Regions from separate parts of the Mesorhizobium sp. ISC11 genome, predicted to be linked through region 3. Evidence: predicted binding sites of a transcription regulator. Region 3 holds the regulator's gene; each other region holds the start of a gene.
The links. Region 3 encodes PhoB, which activates phosphate uptake and scavenging genes when phosphate is short. Its sites were predicted from a motif close to TGTCATNNANCTGTCAT; they were not measured.
Positions count from the first base shown of each region.

Region 1: the regulator PhoB is predicted to act here: its motif matches at 2,655-2,671, upstream of ppk2 (polyphosphate kinase 2).
Region 2: the regulator PhoB is predicted to act here: its motif matches at 2,889-2,905, upstream of RPF88_RS13260 (LTA synthase family protein).

Region 1 covers NZ_JAVSPW010000001.1:2,350,557-2,358,522, forward strand. Annotated here, with positions in the region: gene hemB (porphobilinogen synthase) at 1-709, shown strand, start outside; gene RPF88_RS11810 (dihydrofolate reductase family protein) at 927-1,574, shown strand; gene ppk2 (polyphosphate kinase 2) at 1,625-2,545, opposite strand; gene RPF88_RS11820 (aldo/keto reductase) at 2,824-3,867, shown strand; gene RPF88_RS11825 (hypothetical protein) at 4,044-4,196, shown strand; gene RPF88_RS11830 (DUF982 domain-containing protein) at 4,263-4,496, opposite strand; gene RPF88_RS11835 (GntR family transcriptional regulator) at 4,610-5,275, opposite strand; gene RPF88_RS11840 (multidrug efflux MFS transporter) at 5,441-6,700, shown strand; gene RPF88_RS11845 (DUF423 domain-containing protein) at 6,729-7,103, shown strand; gene RPF88_RS11850 (hypothetical protein) at 7,369-7,512, opposite strand; gene RPF88_RS11855 (LacI family DNA-binding transcriptional regulator) at 7,668-7,966, shown strand, end outside.
Region 2 covers NZ_JAVSPW010000001.1:2,656,244-2,664,209, forward strand. Annotated here, with positions in the region: partial or broken gene fabF (beta-ketoacyl-ACP synthase II) at 1-444, opposite strand, end outside; gene RPF88_RS13245 (acyl carrier protein) at 479-715, opposite strand; gene fabG (3-oxoacyl-[acyl-carrier-protein] reductase) at 927-1,664, opposite strand; gene fabD (ACP S-malonyltransferase) at 1,725-2,666, opposite strand; gene RPF88_RS13260 (LTA synthase family protein) at 2,920-4,875, shown strand; gene RPF88_RS13265 (hypothetical protein) at 4,923-5,456, opposite strand; gene RPF88_RS13270 (TadE/TadG family type IV pilus assembly protein) at 5,444-6,586, opposite strand; gene rpsF (30S ribosomal protein S6) at 7,038-7,538, shown strand; gene rpsR (30S ribosomal protein S18) at 7,538-7,786, shown strand.
Region 3 covers NZ_JAVSPW010000001.1:5,646,918-5,654,883, forward strand. Annotated here, with positions in the region: gene pstA (phosphate ABC transporter permease PstA) at 1-306, shown strand, start outside; gene pstB (phosphate ABC transporter ATP-binding protein PstB) at 324-1,142, shown strand; gene phoU (phosphate signaling complex protein PhoU) at 1,169-1,876, shown strand; gene phoB (phosphate regulon transcriptional regulator PhoB) at 1,893-2,582, shown strand; gene RPF88_RS27310 (ROK family protein) at 2,599-3,846, opposite strand; gene xylF (D-xylose ABC transporter substrate-binding protein) at 4,117-5,157, shown strand; gene RPF88_RS27320 (sugar ABC transporter permease) at 5,300-6,652, shown strand; gene RPF88_RS27325 (ATP-binding cassette domain-containing protein) at 6,664-7,464, shown strand; gene RPF88_RS27330 (CHASE domain-containing protein) at 7,592-7,966, shown strand, end outside.

The sequences.
Region 1 (7,966 bases), 3.3 Mb from region 3:
GCACATCCTCGATCCCGACAATGTGATCAACCGCGCCACCCGTGCGATCAAGGATGCGGTACCGCAGATCGGCATCATCACCGACGCAGCGCTCGACCCATTCACCAGCCACGGCCATGACGGCATCCTGCGCGACGGCATCATCGTCAACGACGAGACAGTGGAACAGGTGACCGCCGCCGCAGTCATCCAGGCGGCCGCCGGCGCCGACATCATCGCACCGTCCGACATGATGGACGGCCGCATCGGCGCCATCCGCGACGCGCTCGATGCCAATGGTTTTCAGGACGTGGCGATCATGTCCTATGCGACCAAATTCGCCTCGGCCTTCTACGGACCCTATCGCGAGGCGGTGGGCACCGCCGGTCTGCTCAAGGGCGACAAGAAGACCTATTACATCGACCATGCCAATTCGGACGAGGCGGTGAGAGAGGCCGAACAGGACATCGCCGAGGGCGCCGACATGCTGATGGTCAAGCCCGGCCTGCCCTATCTCGACATCATCCGGCGGCTGAAGGACGAGTTCCAGATGCCGACCTTCGCCTACCAGGTGTCAGGCGAATATTCGATGATCAAGGCGGCAGGCGCCAATGGCTGGATCGACGGCGAGAAGGCAATGCTGGAATCGCTGCTCGCCTTCAAGCGCGCCGGCTGCGACGGCATCCTGACCTATTTCGCACCCGAAGTGGCGGAGATGCTGAAGGGGTAATTTCTCTTCGCGACGACGGCCGGTCGCGGCGAGCAATGTCGGCCAATCCGCTTCGACATCCATACCAATTTCCGGCTCTTGGCCGGGGAATCCATAGCGAGGGCCACTTGACCGTTGCGTGGGCTTCGTTTGAGCTTGAAAATACCGCTTGCAATTCACAATCGGTTTGTTACAAAAAACTGCTTGCAAAACACAATCGGTTATCGAGGAGGCTCGCATGTCCAAACTTCGCGTCAACGCTTTCACCCTATCGCTCGACGGCTATGGCGCCGGTCCCGATCAGGATCTGCAAAATCCGCTCGGCGTCGGTGGGGAATCCTTGCACAAGTGGTTTGTCGACACCCACACCTTCCGCGAGATGGTGCTCGGACAAGATGGCGGCACCACCGACGTCAACGAGGCGTTCGCGGCGCGCAGCTTCGAAAATGTCGGCGCCTGGATCCTCGGCCGCAACATGTTCGGACCGATCCGCGGCGAATGGCCTGACGACAGCTGGAAAGGCTGGTGGGGCGACAACCCGCCCTATCATGTGCCGGTTTTCGTGCTGACCCATCACAAGCGGGAACCGATCACGATGGAGGGCGGCACCACTTTCCACTTCGTCGTCGACGGCATCCATTCAGCTCTTGAACAGGCCAAGGCTGCCGCTGGCGGCAAGGATGTGCGGGTCGGCGGCGGCGTCGCCACCATACGGCAATATCTGCAGGAAAAACTGATCGACGAGATGCATCTGGCGATCGCGCCGGTGCTGCTGGGCACGGGCGAGAACCTTTTTGCCGGCCTGGACATGCTCAAGCTCGGCTATATCTGCAGCGAGCAGGTGGCGACCCCGCTCGCAACGCACGTCACCATCAAGCGGGCGTAAGGTGGAGAGCCAATCTCCCCCTCGTGGGGGAGATCGCAGCTTCGTCTGCCTCAATACTTCTCCGGTACGTAGAGCTCGCGCGGCAGCACCTGGCGTTCGTATTCGGGGTTGAAGACGCGCTCCGGCAAAGTGATCTCCTCGTGCGGCACTTCCTCATAAGGCAGCTGCTTGAGCAGATGGTCGATGCAGTTCAGCCGCGCGCGTTTCTTGTCGTTGCCCTCGACGATGAACCAGGGCGCTTCCGGGATGTTGGTGCGGGCGAAGGTCTCTTCCTTGGCCTTGGTGTACTGCTCCCAGCGCACGCGCGACTGCAGGTCCATCGGCGACAGTTTCCACTGTTTCATCGGATCGTGGATGCGCATCAGGAAGCGCATCTGCTGTTCCTCGTCGGTGATCGAGAACCAGTATTTGACCACGGTGATGCCCGAGCGGACCAGCATGCGCTCGAATTCCGGCACGTCGTGGAAGAATTCTTCGACCTGATCGGGCTGGGCAAAGCCCATCACCCGCTCGACGCCCGAGCGGTTGTACCATGAGCGGTCGAACAGCACGATCTCGCCGCCGGCCGGCAGATGCGGGACATAGCGCTGGAAATACCATTGCGACTTTTCGCGCTCCGTCGGCGCCGGCAGTGCGACGACACGGCAGATGCGCGGGTTGAGGCGCTGGGTGATGCGTTTGATGACACCGCCCTTGCCGGCCGAATCGCGTCCCTCGAAGATCACCACCAGCTTCTTCTTGTGGTGGGCGACCCAGGACTGCAGCTTGATCAATTCGGACTGCAGGGTGATCAGGTCGCGAAAATACTGCATGCGATCGATCGAAGGCGGATGCGAGTTCTTGTAGATCTTGGCGATCTCCATCGACAGCGCCGGCTCCGACATTTCGAGCTCATAGTCTTCGTCAAGCGTGTCGGCGAGCTCGGCTTCAAGCCAATCCCTGGCCGGAGAATTCTGTTTTAGCTCGGTCATTATCGGCTGCTCCACTTGCAAGCTCTGTCGATCCACGTCCGGCGCCCCAAACTCCCGGCCTACAGCCCGGGAACGGCAACACCTGAGCCGACTTCCATATAGGCCTGCAATGACGGTTTTATTGCAGCGCGAGCATGGTCACCACCGCTGTTGATCCAGCCAGGCATGATCGATCCGCCGCGCTGGCATGGAGACACGTCGCCCAAATTGTCCTACAAATAGCGGCCACTTTCGGGCGCCCTCCCCAGCCCTTTCCCAATGCAATCGCGAGGACCGACATGGAATACCGCACCCTCGGCCGTTCCGGCCTGAAAGTTTCGACACTGACCATGGGGACCATGACGTTCGGCGGCGCCGGAGCTTTTTCGGCGGTCGGCAAGACCGATCTCGACGAAGCGCGCCGGATGATCGATCTCTGTATCGACGCCGGCATCAATGTCATCGACACCGCCAATGTCTATTCGAACGGCATTTCCGAAGAAATCATCGGCGAAGCGCTCGGCGGCAAGCGCAAGGGCGACGTGCTGATCGCCTCTAAGGCACGGATGCGGATCGGCAAAGGTCCAAACGATGAAGGCCTGTCGCGCCATCACCTGATCCGGGAATGCGAGAAGAGCCTGAAGCGGCTCAAGACCGACGTCATCGACATCTATTTCTTGCACGAATGGGATGGCGTGACGCCGCTGGAGGAAACCATCGGCGCGCTCGACACGCTGGTTGCCCAGGGCAAGATCCGCTATGTCGGCTGCTCCAACTATTCCGGCTGGCAGGTGATGAAGGCGCTCGGCATCAGCGACAGCCGTCATCAGCCGCGCTTCATCACGCAGCAGATCCACTACACGCTGGAAGCGCGCGAAGCGGAGTACGAACTGCTGCCGATTTCCGTCGACCAGGGGCTGGGCGTTCTGGTCTGGAGCCCGCTTGCCGGCGGATTGCTGTCCGGCAAATACCGCCGTGACAGCCCCACCGCCCGCCAACTCGCGGGCTGGTCGGAACCACCGATCCGCGACGAGGACCGGCTGTGGCGGATCGTCGATGTGCTTGTGGAGATCGGCGCGCAGCGCGGCGTGTCGGCAGCGCAGGTGGCGCTGGCCTGGCTGCTTGGCCGGCCGTCCATCAGTTCCCTGGTGATCGGCGGCAGGACGGAAACGCAGTTCCTGGACAACATCGCGGCGGCAAGCCTGGTGCTTTCCGACGAGGAGCGCGCGCGCCTCGACGCGGTCAGCCGGCCGCCCCTGCTCTATCCCTACTGGCACCAGCAACTGACGGCAAAGGACCGCTTTGGTGCCGCCGATCTGGTGATTGACCGAAGCGGCATCTGATCGGCAAATCGACGGCGATAGGTATCGCCGCCGCAATGATGGGCGTGGCCCCATCATTGCGGCGCGCATCTTGCAAGCCTGGCCATCATCGACGCACTATCGCTTCAGCTGTTGTGTTTGACGGCTAATGCTCCTAGGCAGGACCAGAGCCGCGAGGCAGTGAAAAAGGAGCCGATATGGCGCGACCACCAAACTACGATCAGGAACGCAAGGAACGCGACCGCCAGAAGGCGGCCAAGAAGGCCGAGAAGCTGGCAGCCAAGGTTGCAGCGAGGGAACGTTCGAAGCCCGAAGACGAGACTGAAGCCGAAACCGAAACGGCAAAGTGACGGCAAAAGGCCCGCAGATGCGGGCCGTGCCTCAATCCGGATTGCCGCCTCGGATGTCGCCTTGTGTCAGGCCGGCGCCTTGTCGCTGACAAAGACGTCCACTTCGCGCGCCGCCGCAATGAAGGCGCGCCTGGCGTTCATCGCCGGCTTGTCGCCGGCGAGTGCGTCATGGCAGGCCTGCAGGGCCGCGCGATGCTTGGGGCTGCGCTTGCCGGGCCAGCTGTTGAGGAGGTAGTCGGAAGCCTCACGCGCCGTGCGCAAGAGCTGAGTGCTTCCCGCCGCGACTGACTTCACAGTCACAGGTGTTTCAAATCGGTTGTTTTCCATCGCCGCTCCTTACGCCATCGGCGTCTGCGAAGCGAGGGCGAAAGTGCGCACACGTCCAGACGCCGCTTTGCGCCCCTTCATCCGCCTTAAGCAGCAACGACGGCAAAGCCTCTGGCGCGAAGACCGCGCCGATCGTTGGCGAGCGACGTCACCAGCCGGTCGCGGCTGCCGACGATGTGGACCGAGAGCAGGCGCGCGGCTTCATCGGCGTCGCCACGGCGTGCCGCCGCCAGTATGGCGCGATGTTCGGCCCAGGCGCGGCTGAGGGCCGCTTCGTCGCGAACCTCCAGCCAGCGCGCCCGTGACAGGCGCGTCATGGCATCGCGGACCGCCCGGAACAGGAATTCATTGCCTGACAGACGCGCCAGTTCGATGTGAAAATCCATGCCGACGCGATGCCATTCCTCGCGCGGCGTGTCGTTGTCGCAGGATTCGAGCATCGCCTCGATGACATCGATGGCGCTCCGGTCCGCCAGGCTGCATGTCAGGCGAACTGCCGCAACCTCGACCGCCTCCCTGTAGACGGCGATCTGCTCGAGTTCAGCCAGATTGATCGGCGACACCGTCCAGCCGCGCCCGTCCCTGCCGACCAGCCCCTCGGTCTCGAGCCGCAGAAGTGCTGCCCTGACCGGGGTTCGCGATGCACCGAAACGGCTCTCGATCCAGCGCTCGGTCAGCTTTTCGCCGGGACCGATCTCGAGGCCCAGGATCATCTGCCGAAGCTGTTTTTCGACGCTGTGCATCTGCGACATTGTCGTTTCCACCTTTTGGCCGTTTGCGATCGTCTTGCCGATCACGTTCGACAGGCTGCATTGACAGCGGCCAAGCTTGCGTCCATGACGTGCACCATCTTGGTATCCCAAATTGGTATCCGCAGCAAGCATCGATAAAAGAGTTGCTGGGACAGGACACACGACATGCAGCAGAGCACGCCCCCGGCGACCGACAGCACCTACAACATCCACTGGCGGCGCAATCTGTTCGTGTGCTTCGCCGGTTCGTTTTCGACGCTTGTCGCCATGACGCTGCTTCTGCCGTTCCTGCCGCTCTATATCGAGCAGCTGGGTGCCGAGGGTCACGCCGCGATCGTGCAATGGTCGGGGATTGCCTATGGCGCGACGTTCTTCGCGGCGGCGCTGGTGGCGCCGCTCTGGGGACGTCTCGGCGACCGCTATGGCCGCAAGGTGATGCTGGTTCGCGCCAGCTTCGGCATGGCCATATGCATGTCGCTGACCGGCATGGTGCAGACGGTCTGGCAGCTGGTGCTGCTGCGGCTGCTCATCGGCTTTGCCGGCGGCTACTCCTCGGGATCGACCATCCTCGTCGCCATGCAGACACCCAAGGAGCGTTCCGGCTGGGCGCTGGGCCTGCTGTCGGCCGGCATCACGGGCGGGGCTCTGGTCGGCCCGCTGGTTGGCGGTGCCCTGCCGCCGCTGATCGGCATCCGCGCCACCTTTCTCCTCTCCGGCGGCGTCATCTTCCTGGCATTCCTGGCGACCACGTTTCTGATCAAGGAGAATCCCCGGCCGAAAACAGCAGACGCCGGAGCGACGCAGAAGCGGAAAGGCGGCTGGTCACAAATCCCCGACAAACGGCCTGTTGTCGCCATGCTGGCGACCGGCATGCTGTTGAGCTTCGCCACCATGTCGATCGAGCCGATCATCACCGTCTATGTGCAGCAGCTCATCGAGGACCAGAGCCGCGTCACGCTGATATCAGGCGTCGTCATGTCGGCGGCGGCCCTTGGCGCCATCCTGTCGGCCTCGCGCCTCGGCAAGCTCGCCGACCGCGTCGGCCACTGGAACGTCATCATCGGCGCGCTTGCCGTCTCGGCGCTGCTGCTGATCCCGCAGGCCTTCGTCACACAGAGCTGGCAACTCATCGGCCTGCGCTTCCTGATGGGTCTGGCGCTGGGCGGGCTGTTGCCCTGCATCACCAGCGTGATCCGCCACAATGTTCCCGATGGGGTCGGCGGCAATGTGCTCGGGCTGTCGATCTCCGCCCAATATGTCGGGCAAGTCGCCGGTCCCTTGCTGGGCGGCTTTGCCGGTGGTCATTTCGGCATGCGCTCGGTGTTTCTGGGCACGTCCATCTTGATGGCCGGCGGCGCGGTGTATAACTGGCTGGCACAGTCACGCCGCGAGCAGGACATGGTTGCCAACCCCGGCAAGCCCTGACGGGGTTGGGCGTCACAGGGCCCCAAACATGAGCACAGCCGAACGACCTTCCGACAACAGCAGCCGTATCCTCGTCCTGGCCGGGGGCTTCTGCGGTGCTGCCGGCGTGGCGCTGTCGGCCGCGGCAGCGCATCTCGGCGGCGCCTTCGTTGGCACCGCCGCATCGTTCCTGCTGATGCATGCGCCGGTCTTCCTTGCCGCCGGATTGCTTGGCGCGAACCGGATCCTGCGCATCGGCAGCCTGATCCTGCTGGTTGGGCTTCTGCTGTTCTGCGGCGATCTGCTGGCCCGCGATTTCATCGGGTCGCGGCTATTCCCGCTGTCGGCGCCGATCGGCGGCACGCTGCTCATTGCCGGCTGGCTGGCGATCGCTGCCTCGGCGCTGGTGCGCGCACGCTCCTGAACGCCTCTGGGCGCCTTGCCCGATAAACAGACCCCCGCCCATTTGCCGGGCCGTTAGTCCTGCCTGGACTCGGGCTGGATGAGCAATTCGCGATTGCGCCGCCGCAGCCTTGCCAACCGACGCCGCTCCGGCCGTTCGGAAGCCGGCGCGATGCCCCAATAGTTGCGATAAATGTCTTCAAATAGATAGCTCACGGGATGCATGATGTGCGCTCCTTTCAGCACTTGAATCGATCCAATCGAGAGGTGCGAAAAACCGACCCCGATCAGCTCCGCTTGCGCTCCACAAGGAACCGCAACTCGCGGACCCATGGGCTGGTTTTGCCGCGGCGCTTCTGCGTCGCGGTGTTCGACGAGATGCTCCAGTCGTTGCGGTAAATGTCTTCGAACAGAAAATTGATGGGATGCATGACACAACTCCCTACTTGATGTTGAATCGATCCAATTCTGCCAGCAGACGTTTCCTTGGATCGATTCAAACATAGGCCCTGTCGAAGCCTCGATCAAGCCAAAATTTGAACCGATCCAACGAAAGTGTTAAATGGGAAGAATTCAGGAGACGAAGATGGCGCCACTTATCTCTGCAAAGACAAGACCGGTCCGGCTGGCGGACATTGCCAAGGCAGCCGGCGTGTCGCACGGCACCGCGTCCAACGTCTTCGCCCGTCCGGAGATCGTGCGCGAGGAGGTCCGTGAACGGGTCAAGGCGGCAGCCGAGGCCATGGGATATGGCGGACCGGATCCCAAGGGCCGGCTGCTGCGCGCCGGCAAGGTCAATGCCATCGGTGTCGCGACCGCGGAACCCCTCTCCTATTTCTTCGACGATCCCTTTGCCCGGGTGATGATGGCCAGCATCTCGCAGGC
Region 2 (7,966 bases), 3.0 Mb from region 3:
GAGATTGATGATCTGGCCCGGGATGAAGAAGGGGCTGATGCGGCGCGGGCCGCGTTCCTTGAGGATCATCGCGTTCTCGGCGATGCCCTCGATGCCGCCGATGCCGGAGCCGATCAGGACGCCGGTGGCGCATTGCTCTTCATGCGTCTTGGGTTCCCAGCCGGAATCCTTCAGCGCCTCGTCGGCGGCGGCAATCCCGTACAGGATGAAGTCGCCGATCTTGCGCAATTCCTTCGGCTCGAGCACGGCCTCGGGATTGAAGGTGGCATTGCTGCCGTCACCACGCGGAATGACGTGGGCGATCTTGCAAGCAAGGTCCTCCACCTCGAACTCGGTGATGCGCTTGGCAGCGCTGCGGCCGGTCAGAAGCTCCTTCCAGCTGTGCTCGAAGCCCATGCCGAACGGCGACAGCAAGCCAAGGCCCGTGACGACGACACGCCTCATCGCAGGTCCTCCCCGGTGATGACTGCAGAAAGCGTCAGGCCGAAGCCTTGTCGATGTACTTCACGGCATCGCCGACGGTCAGGATGGTCTCGGCCGCGTCGTCGGGGATCTCGACGCCGAATTCTTCTTCGAACGCCATGACGAGTTCGACCGTGTCGAGGCTGTCGGCGCCCAGATCATCGATGAAGCTCGCCTGCTCCGTCACTTTGTCGGCATCGACGCCAAGGTGCTCGATGACGATCTTCTTGACGCGCTCTGCGGTGTCACTCATTTGGGCATCCTCGTCTTTTGTTTGTCTGTCTTCGTTAGCGGGCAGAATGCCGCTAATCAAGCTGAAAGATGGTCCTGCCGGAAACGCAACGACTACGGACCGATTTTTGCCCGAACCGCCGGGTTGCGGGCCGCATTACACGAAAAATAGCTGAGGTCCAAGCCGAAATGGTCTCTTTACACAACCCGCCGGCGTTGCTGCAGAACCTCGTTCAAATCATAGCCATGCCGCCATTTACGTGGATGGTCTGGCCGGTGACGTAGGCGGCTTCGTTGGAGGCGAGATAAGCGACGGCGGACGCGACTTCGACGCTGGCGCCCATGCGCCGCGTCGGGATCGCCGCCATGATCGCCTCTTTCTGCTTGTCGTTGAGCTTGTCGGTCATTGCCGATTCGATGAAGCCTGGTGCAACGCAGTTAACGGTGATGTTGCGGGTGGCGATCTCCTGCGCCAGCGACTTGGAGAAGCCGATCATGCCGGCCTTGGAGGCGCAGTAATTGGTCTGGCCGGGGTTGCCGGTCACGCCGACCACCGAGGTGATGTTGATGATGCGGCCATGGCGGCGGCGCATCATCGGATGGGTGAGTTCGCGGGTGAGCCGGAAAACGGCGGTCAGATTGACCTCGATCACGCTGTCCCAATCGGCATCCGACATGCGCACGAACAGCCCGTCCTTGGTGATGCCGGCGTTGTTGACCAGGATGTCGACGCCTTCGAGATCGGCCTCGGCTTTCTGGCCGAGCGCCTTGACCTCGTCACGGTTGGACAAATTGGCCGGGAACAGCTTGACCCGGTCGCCAAGCTCGCTAGCCAGCGCGTCCAATTTCTCGATGCGAGTGCCATGCAGGCCGACGATCGCGCCTTGCGCATGCAGCATCCGGGCGATCGCCTCGCCGATGCCTCCCGATGCGCCGGTGACGAGCGCCTTGCGGCCAGTCAATTCGAACATTTTTGTCTCCTGATTGAGAAGAGAACACCCCTTTTGCAGGGAATGGGATCAAATGGGGCTTTATGCAAGCGCTGCTAGCGTTGCCTCGACCTCAGCCGCCGAGCCGACCGACGCAGTGGCGATGTCGCGGTTGATGCGCCGCGCCAATCCCGAAAGCACCTTGCCGGCGCCAATCTCGTAAAGCGTGGTGACGCCATTTGCGCCGAACCACTCCACGGTCTCGCGCCAACGTACGCGGCCGGTTATCTGCTCGACCAGGCGGCGGGCGATCTCGTCCGGATCGCTGGTCGGGCTGACCGTGACATTGGAGAGGACGGGAACGACCGGCGCATTCTTTGTCACACCGGCGAGTGCGTCGCGCATGACGTTCGCGGCCGGCGCCATCAGCGCCGAATGGAAGGGCGCGGACACCTGCAGCATCAGTGCGCGCTTGGCGCCTTTCTCAGTGCACAGTTTCGCCGCCAGTTCGACCGCGGCCCTGGCGCCGGAAATGACCAGTTGGCCGCCGCCATTGTCGTTGGCGATCTGGCAGACGGAGCCTTTGGCGGCTTCCGCGCAAGCGGCTTCGACATCGGCCTGTTCCAATCCGATGATCGCCGCCATGGCGCCCTCGCCGGCCGGCACCGCCGCCTGCATGGCATTGCCGCGGATGCGCAGCAATCTGGCGGCATCGGCAACCGAAACGAAGCCGGCAGCCGCCAACGCCGAATATTCGCCCAGCGAATGACCGGCGACATAGGCGATCTTGCCTTTCAGCGAGAAGCCGCGCGATTCCAGCGCCCGGATCGCGGCCAGCGACACCGCCATCAGCGCCGGCTGCGCGTTGGCGGTCAGCATCAACGTCTCTTCCGGCCCTTCCCAGATCAGCTTCGACAGGTTTTCGCCGAGCGCGTCGTCGACTTCCTGGAAAATTCTGCGCGCCTCGGGAAAAGCCTCGGCGAGATCCTTGCCCATGCCGACTGCCTGGCTGCCTTGTCCAGGAAAGGTGAATGCAACGGCCATGCGCGGGCTCCCAAGGGCTGGTTTTGCTTGCCTGATAGACGAGTTTTTCTTGCCTGTGACGCAAGGCAGGCCGCCAAGTCAAGCCCGGTTCGACCCTGCTCGACGGCAGCTTCATCCGCCGAGTGCCTGTTCCGAAAGGCTTTTTGGCGATCACTCCTGATGAAAACCGCTCACGATTCGTTTGCTGGCTCTTCTTATTTTGGCCACAGGCGCTAGCTTTGCGTGACAATTCCATGACAATCGAGTGACGTGCTTGTCGCTGGGTGGGGAAGTTAAAGTGGCAAAGAGTTACAAACGCGCCGGCAAGGCCGCGCCACAGTTCCTGGAAGACGACCCCTCCACCGGCTATCTGCCGGGCAGGAGATGGCCGGTCGTGCGCTATGGGCTGATCAGCCTGGCGATCGCCGCCGTCCTGGTGTTTGCCATCGAACTGATCGTGCGCGGCGACTTTGCCGGCACGGTCTCCTTCTTCCTGCAGCCGCTCAAGCCGGGCTGGACCACCATCGTCGTGTTCGCGCTGATCCTGATCGGCCTCGATGCGGTGCTGGGCCGCAGCCATCAGAGCCTGATGATCGTCGCGCCGCTGACGCTATCGCTTGCCTTCGTCGGCCACCAGAAGTCGCATTATCTCGGCGATCCGCTCTATCCGACCGATTTCCTCTATGCCCGCCAGATCTTTGCGCTGTTGCCGCTTTTGGTGCGCGACCGGCCGATGACCGCGCTCGCCATGGTCGTCGGCATCGTCGCCGGCCTGTCGCTGCTCGTCTATGGCTGGCGGATGTGGCGCCGCAAGGTTCCCGCACTCAGCCGCAAGGGACGCCTTGCGCGGCTGACGCTGGCAGTGCCGCTGCTCGCCTTCTTCGTTTCGATCATGGACTATGCCACGTTCTCCTGGACCAGGGACCGGTTGCAGATCATCCCGATCATGTGGGACCAGAAGGAAAACTATGCCTCCAACGGTTTTGCGCTGGCCTTTGCGCTCAATGTGCCGATGGCGCATGTCTCTGCGCCGCCGGGCTATTCCGACAAGGCGATCGCGGCGATCGCCAGGTCCGATGTGACCGCCTCGGTGCCGGCCGAGAAGCCTGACATCATCATCGTCATGAGCGAGTCCTTCTGGGACCCGACCAAGCTGCCCGGCGTCACCATCACGCCCGATCCGATCCCCAATGTGCGGGCGCTGCGCTCCGGCTCGATGTTCTCGCCGGAGTTCGGCGGCATGACCGCCAATATCGAGTTCGAGGCGCTGACCGGCTTCTCCAACGCGTTCCTGCCGGCCGGCAGCATCCCCTACCAGCAATATGTGCGCACGCCGACGCCGTCGCTGGCAACCTTCCTCAAGAGCCAGGGTTATCGGGCGCGCGCCATCCATCCGGGCACCAACTGGTTCTGGAACCGTGGCGCGGTCTACGCCGATTTCGGCTTCAACGATTTCAAGTCGGAAGAGACGCTGCCGCCAATGCAAAAGCGCGGGCCACTGGCATCGGATGCCGCGATGACCGACGAGATCATCAGCGAGGCCGACGCCAGCGAAGAGCCGGTGTTCTTCTTTGCGGTCAGCCTGCAAAACCACGGTCCCTACGAACCGAACCGCTATTACAGTCCCACGCACAGGGTGCAGGCGCCGATCAGCCAGTGGGCGCGCGAATCGCTGCTCAGCTACGCCGAAGGCTCAGCCGATGCCGATCGCGGTCTCGAACGCCTCGTCGAATGGGCAAAGACACGCTCCCGCCCAACCGTGATCGCCTTCTTCGGCGACCATCTGCCGCCGCTCGGGCCGGTCTATGTCGAAACCGGCTTCCTGAAGGACAATGTCGCGCCGCGCAAGGAAGCGTCGCCCGAGGCTGCCCTCGAGCATCATGAGACGCCGCTGGTCATCTGGTCGAACCGCACCGGGCCGGCTGAGCACATGGGCGCCGTCAGCCCGGCCTTCCTGCCCTATCATATCCTGAAGACGGCCGGCATCAGCCATCCCTACTACACCGGCTTCCTGGGCGAGATGAGCGAACACTACCGTGTCGTCGACCGCAATTTGCTGCTGACGCCGGCTGGCGAGGCCACGCCCGATTGGGCGCGGCAGAAGGAGATCGATCCGGCGATCCGCGATTTCCGCCTGCTGCAGTACGACATGATGTTCGGCAAACGCCACGCGGCGCCCGACTTCTTCCCCGAAACGGTCGACAAGATTGTCGCCGCCCATACGAGTTGAGGCCAGCGATTCCCTCGGAGCCAGCTGGTCCGTCTCGGGTCGCGTGTTCAGTTCGTCAATTGCAGCTTCGTGAAGTTGTTGGCGATCTGAAGGAAAACGTTCGGCAGTTTGGTCGGATCGTTGACGGCATAATAGTTGCTCGGATCCGAGGCGCAGGCGCTGTAAAGAGCACGGTTGGCTGCGGTGTCGGATTGCAGCACCATGGTGTAGATTTGCACGCCCTCGTTCTTCAATTGCGTGCAAACGTTTTTGGTCCAGCCGTCGACATTGCGCGCAGCGGTCGTCTGGTTGTCCGATCCGAAGCGGCCGCCAGCCAGATAGCCATAGGATGTGTAATCCGACTTTGTCGATTCTTGTTCGCTGGCGCCATAGACGACGTTCTCGCCGTCGGTGAGCAACAGCACGATCTTGCTGATGCCAGGCGTCTTCCACGGCGCTCCGTCGGTGTAGGGCGCGGCGGGCGACAGCACACGCATACCCCATGACAGGCCCTCGGAGACATTGGTACCCGAGCCATTCCACTCGGTCATCTGACTGGCCGCCTTGCGCAGCTTGTCGAAGTCGTCGGTCAGGGGGACCACCGGGGTCGGACACGCACGGTTCGGGCCGACAGTGATGGGAGAGCCTCGATCTCGGTGATGAGTTCCTCGGCGGGCGCAACATATTTGGCGATCTTTTCCCTGGCATCCCTGTCATCGGGCGACAGAAGTTCGATGAGATTGCCGAGCAGGTTGCTGAGATCGATGCCCAGAATGTTGATGCCCGACTGGGCAAGCCTGGTTTTGTCGCTGACATCGTTGAGATAGGAGTTGTTGTAGTATTTATCCGAATTGCCATAGGAGCCAGACGGCTTCTGGGCGTCTTCGGGATCATCCGGCGCAAAGTAGGGCACGAACAGCGTGTCGGGCTTGGCCGGGTCGGGTGGCGTGTCGGAGATATTGTAAGCGCCTGGCCGCGCCTCGACGCAACCTTTCCATCCGGTGCCATTCCATCCGGCATCGGCCCATCCGGTCTTCTTGAGCTGTTTGAAAAGCGCCATGTGGTTCGGCCGCTTGCCGTCGATGACGGGAAAATTGACGCCGTTGGTTGAGGACTTGCCGTCCATGTCGATCCAGGACGGGTCGAAGCCGTCGCCATTGACGTTGACGGCCGTCACGAAAGGAACCAGCGAGGCGCGGATCTTGCGCGTTGGCGATTTCGCCGCTTCGAGCGTGTCGAGCAACGATTTTGTCGCCGTCCTCAGCGCCGTCATCCGCGCGCCGGCCATCGAGCCGGTGTTGTCCAGCACCAGCACGACTTCGAGCTGGTTGTTCGATTCGACCGCCGAGGCATCGACCACGATGTGCTTGCTGTCGCCGAACAGGAAGGCGAAGTTGAGATGGACGTCCGCCGAGGCAACCGCCTTGGTCTTGACGAAGTTGACGCCCTTGTCGACAGTCAACGTCGCCTGCGCATTGTCGAGCTCGCCATGACCGACGATGTTGGCCTGGAAATAGCGGTTGAAAGCGTCATTGCGGGTGATGTCGAGATCGCCAAGGTGCGAAGAAGCAAGGTTTGCCGAATCGAGAGCGTTCTGCAAATTGCTCTTGGCCCGCATAAGGGTCGAGACATCGGTTGCGAAAGCGACTGCCGTCAGGATGACCGGCAAACCCAGTCCCAGCACAAGCGTGAAATTGCCGCTCTTCGAGCGCCAGAATTTGTTGAGAAGCATCCTTACCCCCGGAAATGCTTGCCGCTTTTGCGCGGTTGTCCGGGCTTTTGCGCCTTCCATGATGAATCGACCGTTGACGGCCAGGCTTCAACTCCACACAACCTGCTGGTGTGGTTAAGACGTGGTTGCCGGAAACCACGACTCCGGCCGTTGCTGCTCCCGATCGTCGCCTGCGACACACGGGAATGCCGCTTGCCCTTGCTTTGCGGCCGGATTGCTGTATAGACGCCCGCAATCTGCCGGTCCTTGCTGGGGGCTGAACGGAGGGCCGGAGGTTTTTCAGAACCTTCGTGTGAAGCCGGAAGTGCTTCCGCCTCCCGTGTCTCCGCTCTCGACCGTCTCGTCATGCTCCTTTCTTCCCCCTGCCCCTCGAGGGTTTGCGGGTCAGAGAAGTTGCAGAGGCTTTTGCCGCCGGGAACCGGGAGAGAAACGAAGAAAGGCATAAGACATAATGGCTCTTTACGAACATGTGTTTCTTGCCCGGCAGGACCTCTCGCAGCAGCAGGTCGATGCGCTTGTCGAACAGTACAAGGGTGTCATCTCCGCAAATGGCGGGTCCGTCGGCCGGGTCGAGAACTGGGGACTGAAGTCCCTCACCTACCGGGTCAACAAGAACCGGAAGGCTTACTACACGCTGATGGACCTGAATTGCCCGGCGGCCGCGCTCAACGAGATGGAGCGCCAGATGGGCCTGTCCGAAGACGTGCTGCGTTTCCTGACCATCAAGGTCGAGGCGCATGAGGAAGGCCCGTCGGCCATGATGCAGAAGCGCGAAGAGCGCTCGGAACGCGGCGGCTTCGGCGACCGTGACCGTGGCGATCGTGGTCCGCGTTCGTTCGGCGATCGTGATCGCGGCGACCGTGGCGATCGTCCGCCGCGCTCGTTCGGCGACGCCGGTGCCGATCGTGGTCCGCGCCGTCCGCGCGAAGGCTTTGAAGGGGGTGCAGAATAATGGTCGACATCAATCAGATCCCGACCCGGCGCCCGTTCCATCGCCGCCGCAAGACCTGCCCGTTCTCCGGCGCCAACGCGCCCAAGATCGACTACAAGGACGTGCGTCTGCTGCAGCGCTACATTTCCGAGCGTGGCAAGATCGTGCCGTCGCGCATCACCGCCGTCAGCCAGAAGAAGCAGCGCGAACTCGCCAAGGCGATCAAGCGCGCCCGCTTCCTCGGCCTGCTGCCCTACGTGGTTCGCTAATATCTCAAATGCGGGCGGTTCGCCGCCCGCTCTTCTCCCACGGCGACGGGCGCCGCAGGGTTGAACATCAAATCCCGGGTTGAGGTCAAAACCTCTAACTGCCGCACAGGCAGGACAGCGACACCAGCGCCAAAGGCGCTCAAGCTTCCTGACCTGTTCCCAAGACATTCGGCGCCGATC
Region 3 (7,966 bases):
TTCCAGCACATCCTGCCGCTTGCCGCGCCCGGCATCCTCACCGGCACCATCATCGGTCTTGCGCGCGCGCTCGGCGAAACCGCGCCGCTGCTGTTGATCGGCATGGTCGCCTTCGTCGCCGATCCACCGACGACGCCTTTCGATCCGGCTACCGCGCTGCCGGTGCAGATCTATATGTGGGCGAACGAGGCCGAACGCGCCTTCGTCGAGCGCATGTCCGGCGCCATCATCATCCTGCTCGTCTTCCTCATGGCCATGAACATCACCGCGATCGTGCTTCGGCGTCGGTTCGAGCGGCGCTGGTAGAAAAAAGGCATTTTGGTATGAACATCATGACCGAACAGTCCCTTGAAAACGCAGTGGGCGACAAGATGAAGTCGAACGAAGTGATCAAAATGCGCGGCGACAAGGTCGGCGTGTTCTACGGCGAGAAGCAGGCGCTGTTCGACGTCGATCTCGACGTCCGCCTGAACCAGGTGACGGCGCTGATCGGCCCCTCCGGCTGCGGCAAGTCCACCTTCCTGCGCTGCCTCAATCGCATGAACGACACCATCGATTCAGCACGGGTAACCGGCAAGATCACGCTCGACGAAGAGGACATCTACGACAAGAACATCGATGTCGTCGAACTCAGGGCGCGCGTCGGCATGGTGTTCCAGAAACCCAATCCGTTCCCAAAGTCGATCTACGAGAACGTCGCCTATGGGCCGCGCATCCACGGATTGGCCAAGCGCAAGGCCGACATGGATCAGATCGTCGAGTCCAGCCTGAAGAAGGCGGCGATCTGGAACGAGGTCAAGGACCGTTTGCAGGAACCTGGCACGGGTCTTTCCGGTGGCCAGCAGCAGCGCCTGTGCATTGCACGCGCCATCGCCGTGTCGCCCGAGGTGATCCTGATGGACGAACCGTGTTCGGCGCTCGACCCGATCGCCACCGCTCGCGTCGAGGAACTGATCGACGAACTGCGTCAGAACTATACGATCGTCATCGTCACCCATTCGATGCAGCAGGCAGCGCGCGTGTCGCAGCGCACCGCGATGTTCCATCTTGGCTATCTGGTCGAGGAGGGCGCCACCGACAAGATGTTCACCACCCCCGACGACAAACGCACCCAGGACTACATCACCGGCCGGTTCGGCTGATCTCTGGCATATGAGGGACGAAGATCATGGGTGAACATACCGTCGCATCTTTCGATGAGGATCTGGAGCAGATCAGCCAGCTGATCCGCGACATGGGCGATCTCGCCCGCTCGATGGTCGGTGGCTCGACCAGGGCTTTGCTCAATTCGGACAATGCGCTGGCGCAGCGGGTGGTTTCCGACGACGCCATCATGGATGCACGCCAGCGCGAGCTGGACGATCGTGCCATCACGCTGATCGCCAAGCGCCAGCCGATGGCCAACGATCTGCGTGCGGTGGTCGGTTCGATCCGCATGGCCGGCGACCTCGAGCGCATCGGTGACCTTGCCAAGAACATCGCCAAGCGCGTCGGCACTGTCGGGCTGAGCGTCACGCCGCACGACCTTTCGCATTCGATCGACGCAATGGCGCAGCTGGTGCTGATCCAGGTGCAGGGGGTCGTCGACGAGTATGCCGCCGCTGACGCGGCAGCGCTTGCCACGCTCAGAAACAATGATGAACGCATCGACGTCAAATACACATCGGTGTTCCGCGAACTTCTGACCTACATGATGGAAGATCCGCGCAACATCACGGCGTGCACGCACCTGTTGTTTTGCGCCAAGAACCTCGAGCGGATCGGCGACCACGTGACCAACATCGCCGAAAATGCCTATTATGTTTTGACCGGCACGCAGTTGCCAGCCAACCGTCCGAAGCAGGACGAGACGGCAATGTCCGCGCCAGCGGCATGACAGGGGTGACCAGCCGATGATCGCGCCACGCATCATGGTGGTGGAGGATGAGGAGCCGCTAGGCGTGCTGCTCCGCTACAATCTCGAATCCGAAGGTTACCAGGTCGAGGTGGTGACGCGCGGCGACGAGGCCGAAATCCGGCTGCAGGAGAACGTTCCAGACCTTCTGGTGCTCGACTGGATGGTGCCTGCGGTTTCCGGTATCGAACTCTGCCGCCGGCTAAGGATGCGTCCCGAGACCGAGCGGCTGCCGATCATCATGCTGACCGCGCGAGGCGAGGAAAGCGACCGCGTGCGCGGCCTCTCGACCGGTGCCGACGACTATCTGGTCAAGCCTTTCTCGACGCCGGAGTTCATGGCCAGGGTCAAGGCGCTGCTGCGCCGGGCCAAGCCGGAAGTGCTGTCCAGCGTGCTCAAGGTCGGCGATATCGTGCTCGATCGCGAGTCGCACCGCGTCTATCGCAAGAAGAGCGAAATCCGGCTCGGGCCGACGGAATTCCGCCTGCTTGAATTCATGATGCGCCATCCAGGCCGCGTGTTCTCGCGCAGCCAACTGCTCGACAATGTCTGGGGCGAGACGATCTACATCGACGAACGCACGGTCGATGTGCATGTCGGCCGGCTGCGCAAGGCGGTCAACAACGGCCGCATGCCCGATGTCATTCGCACCATCCGTGGGGCGGGTTACGCCATTCGCGAGGACTGAACTCCCTCGTTTGAACTCACGCCACGTTCTTGCCGCCGAGACCGGATCTCGCCTGCACGCCCGGCGCAAAAATCTCCTGATCGACGAAGATCAGCGCCCGCATGGCGCAGCCTTCGCGGATCAGCGGCAGTTCGTTCGGCTCGGTGTCGAAGGAAATCGACTTGGAATGCTGACCGCCGGCGGTCTGGGCAATCGCTTGCCGCAATGCCGGCTCGATCAGGTCGAAGGCGGCGGCGCTGACGCCGACCATGGCGACCGGCGCCGGATCGATCAGCGCAAACAGGCTGCCGAGGCCGTAGCCGAGCGCTTCGCCGGCCTTGCGATAGGCTTCCCGTTCGGGCCCGTCCCTTTCGCGGGCGGCGGCAGCCAGGGCGCGCATGTCGGCGTCGCTGACATCGGCGACGGGCTCTGCATCCTCGCCCATCTGCCGCGCGTTGCGCCAGATGGCATAATTGCCGGCATAGGCTTCGACGCAGCCGCGCCGTCCGCAGCGACACAGCGCGCCGTTCGGCCGATGGATCATGTGGCCGAATTCGCCGCCCGAGGAATGGGTGCCGGTGAACAATTCGCCCTTCAGCACCAGCCCCATGCCGATGCCGTGCGACAGGAGGATGGCGATGAAATCGTCGCGGTAACGATCGGGGTCGCGCCAGCGCAGCGCCACCGCCATCATGTTGCAGTCGTTCTCCATAATGGCGGGGATGCCGAACTCCTCTTCGAATATGTCGGCGAAGGCGATGTCGGTGTGCGGCGTGATCGGCGACCACAGCATGGCGCGGGCACGGGTGTCGGTGATGCCCTGGACGGCCAGCGCGATACGAGCGATGCTGCGCACGTCCAGGTCGGGATCTTCCAGGCGGCGCCGCACGATTGCCGTGCACTCACCGATCAGCGAGTCGCGCGACATCGTCAGCGTGTCGAGCCGACGCTGTTCCTCGGATATTACCTGGCCGGCATAGTCGATGACGGCGACCGAGAGGAAGTTCAGCGACAGCACCACGGTCATTACCGCGGCCGCTTCCGGATTGAGGCTGAGGCCGACCTGCGGACGGCCGCGTTTGAGCGAGCCGGCCTCGCTCGGCTTGCTTTCGGTCAGGATGCCTTCGACGATCAGGTCGGATGAGATCGCCGAGATCGTCGAATGGCTGAGGCTTGTGGTTGCGGCGATCTCGGTGCGCGACGGCTGTCCGGCGCGGCGCACCGCGGCGATCACCATCGCGCGGTTGCGGCGGCGCAAATCGTCGTGGCGGATTCCGACCGACATGCTCTTTCATATCCTCCCGGTCGCCGCGGTTCTTCCTGCCCTGGAACGCTGTCGGTGACGCGGTCAAATACTGGCAGAAGCCGCGCGCCGTGTCATTTATTTATTCCGAGGCCCGAAAAAAAATTCGAGACGACATCAAAATCCATCAGAATCGATGTTGACAGCGTTCGGGCGTTGGCCCAGTATTTTTTCGAGGCTCGAAAAAATAGGGCCTCTGTGCCGGCCCTCGGGCCAGTTTGGTCGCGCCATACGCGGCGCAGGGAGGATAATATGAAAAGATTCACAGCCGCCATCCTGGCGGGTGCCGCCATGTCGCTGACGCTCGCGTCTGTCGCGCAGGCGAAGGACAAGGTCGTCGGCGTTTCGTGGTCCAACTTCCAGGAGGAACGCTGGAAGACCGACGAGGCCGCCATGAAGACGGCGATCGAGGCCGCCGGCGACAAGTACATCTCCGCCGATGCGCAGTCCAATCCCGGCAAGCAGCTTACCGACGTCGAAAGCCTGATCTCGCAGGGCGCCAATTCCCTGATCATCCTGGCGCAGGATGCTTCGGCCATCGGCCCGGCCGTGCAGAAGGCGCTGGACGAAGGCATTCCGGTCGTCGGCTATGACCGGTTGATCGAGAACAAGGACGTTTTCTACCTCACCTTCGACAACAAGGAAGTCGGCCGTATGCAGGCCCGCGAAGTGTTCAAGGTCAAGCCGGAAGGCAACTACGTCTTCATCAAGGGCTCCGGTGCCGATCCCAATGCCGACTTCCTGTTCTCGGGCTCGATGGAAGTGCTCAAGGAAGCCATCGACAGCGGCAAGATCAAGAATGTCGGCGAAGCCTACACGGATGGCTGGCTGCCCGCCAATGCCCAGAAGAACATGGAACAGTTCCTGACCGCCAACGACAACAAGGTCGACGCGGTGGTCGCGGCCAATGACGGCACTGCCGGTGGCGTCGTCGCGGCGCTGACGGCTCAAGGCTTGGCCGGCACCGTGCCGGTCTCGGGGCAGGACGGCGACCACGCCGCGCTGAACCGCATCGCCCTCGGCACGCAAACCGTGTCGGTGTGGAAGGACGCGCGCGAGCTCGGCAAGAATGCCGCCGAGATCGCCTCGCAACTGGCCGACGGCAAGAAGACAAGCGACATCGCCGGCGCCAAGGACTTCACGACGCCGGGCGGCAACACCGTCAAGTCGCTGTTCCTGACCCCGGTTGCCATCACCAAGGACAATCTCAACGTCGTCATCGACGCTGGCTGGATCAAGAAGGACGAAGTCTGCGCGGGTGTCGCTGCCGGCACCGTCGCGGCCTGTAACTGATCCGGACCACTTCGAAATATCTGAACGCCGCGGCCCAAAAGCCGCGGCGTTTTCTCAAAGAATTGTGTTTCCGCATCATGCGGATAGCTTCTAGGCTGGGCTCCGGCATGCGCGTCAGACGGTCAGCCGGTGGGAGGAAATCATGACCGACACGACGTCCAACCCGCAGGCCGATACGGCGCGCGCGTCGGAACTCGGCGCCGTCGCCCGGTTCCTGAAGGCGACCGAGATCGACACCCGGATGCTCGGCATGATCGGCGCGCTGCTGGTCATCTGGATTGGGCTGCATGTCATTTCCAGCCTGCGCCTCGGCGTCAACCCGCTCGATTTCGACAGCCGCACCTTTCTCACGCCGCGCAATCTGTGGAACCTGTCGGTGCAGACATCCGCGGTCGCCATCATGGCCTGCGGCATGGTGCTGGTCATCGTCATGCGCAACATCGACCTGTCGGTCGGTTCCGCCGAGGGCCTGATCGGCATGGTGATGGGATTTGCCCAGGTGCATTTCCTGGTGCGTTTTGTCGGGCTCGAACTCGGCAATCCGTGGATCTGGGTCCTGGCGCTGGTCATCGGCCTGGCGCTCGGCCTGTTGATCGGCGCCTTTCAAGGCTTCGTCATCGCCTATCTCGAAGTGCCCGCCTTTATCGTGACGCTGGGCGGCCTGCTGGTCTGGCGCGGTGCTGCCTGGTGGGTCACATCAGGCCAGACCGTGGCGCCGCTTAACGCCACCTTTCAGCTGATGGGCGGCGGGCCGGCGGGATCGATCGGCGCAACCTGGAGCTGGGTTGTCGGGATCGTCGCCTGCCTCGCCGTGGTGTTTGGGCTCTTCAACGGGCGGGTGCAGCGCAAGCGTTTCCGTTTTCCGCTACGTCCGATCTGGGCCGAGGCGCTGCTCGGTGTCGTCACCTGCGGCGCCATCATGGGTGCGGTCTGGCTCGCCAACTCCTACCCCTGGCCGATCGGCATCGTGAACAGATATGCGGCCGCCAACAACATCACCGTTCCCGAAGGCGGCCTGTTCATCGCCCACGGTATCGCCATACCGGTGCTGATGGCGGTCGCCGTCGGGCTGGTCATGACCTTCATCACCAACCGCACCCGTTTCGGCCGCTATGTCTTCGCCATCGGCGGCAATCCCGAGGCGGCCAATCTCGCCGGCATCAACACGCGCTGGATCACCATGAAGGTGTTCATGATCATGGGCGTGCTGGCCACGATTGCCGCGGCGATCTCCTCGGCCCGGCAGAATTCGGCCACCAACGTGCTTGGAACGCTCGACGAGCTGCTCGTCATTGCAGCCGCCGTGATCGGTGGCACGTCGCTAGCCGGCGGGTCGGGAACGATCATCGGCGCCATGCTCGGCGCCCTGCTGATGCAATCGCTGCAGTCCGGCATGGTGCTGCTTGGTGTCGACTCGCCGCTGCAGAGCATCGTCGTCGGCGCCGTACTGGTGATCGCCGTGTGGCTCGACACCGTCTATCGCAAGCGCGTCTAGGAGGGCATGCCATGACTGACAAGACTGCTCCTGCAGCCACCGCGCTGATCGACATGAGGAACATCTCGATCGCGTTTGGCGGCATCCGCGCCGTCGACGACACCTCGATCGATCTTTTCCCCGGCGAGGTCGTGGCGCTGCTCGGCCATAATGGCGCCGGCAAGTCGACATTGATCAAGATCCTGTCCGGCGCCTACAAGCGCGATTCGGGCCAGATCTTCGTCAACGGCGAGGAGGCATCGATCTCCAACCCGCGCGACGCCAAGAAATACGGCATCGAGACGATCTACCAGACGCTGGCGTTGGCCGACAATGTCGACGCCGCCGCCAATCTGTTCCTCGGCCGCGAGTTGATGACCGCCTGGGGCACGCTCGACGACGTTGCCATGGAGGCCGAGGCGCGCAAGGTGATGGGTCGGCTCAATCCCCGGTTCCAGCGTTTCAAGGAGCCGGTGATCAAGCTGTCGGGCGGCCAGCGGCAATCGGTGGCGATCGCGCGTGCGATCCTGTTCAACGCCCGCATCCTGATCATGGACGAGCCGACGGCCGCACTTGGTCCGCAGGAAACGACGCAGGTCGGCGAACTGGTCAAGCAGCTGAAGTCCGACGGCATCGGCATCTTCCTGATCAGCCACGACATCCACGATGTGTTCGAGCTTGCCGACCGGGTCTGCGTCATGAAGAACGGCCAGGTGGTCGGCACCGCCCGCACCACTGATGTCACCCAGGACGAGGTGCTGGGCATGATCATTCTGGGCAAATGCCCGCCAGGCGCCATTCCCGGACCGGGCGCGCTGAAGATCGCGGCCTGAGATCAAGCCAGATCGCGGTTGCCGGACACGTGATATGCCAGCCGTAGGGATGGCTTGGCCTTGGCATTGTGTTGGCAGGGCGACTTGCGCATAAAGGTCCGACATTGCTCAGGGACCGCACGATCCGTTGAAGAAGCTTTTCCCGATCATCGCCTTTATCGCCGTCGCGCTGATCAGCATGGTGATGGCAGGTTTTGCCTACTTCGCCACGCAGGAAGCCGCGCGCATCAAGTTCGAGGCGACTGCCGACGATGCGCTCAACCGGATCGAGAGCCGCATCGACCTGCATCTGTCGCTGCTGCGCTCGACGCAGGCCCTGTTCGACGCCCGCAATGGCGATATTTCTCGCAATGAGTTCAAGGCCTTCTTCACCGCGCTCGATGTCGACAAGAATTTCGCCGGCTTGCGCGGTATCGGCTTCCTCAGGCTGGCAAAGACGGGCGACGAGGCGACGGTCGAACGCGACATGCTGCACGATTATGGCGTCAGTCATCCAATCTAC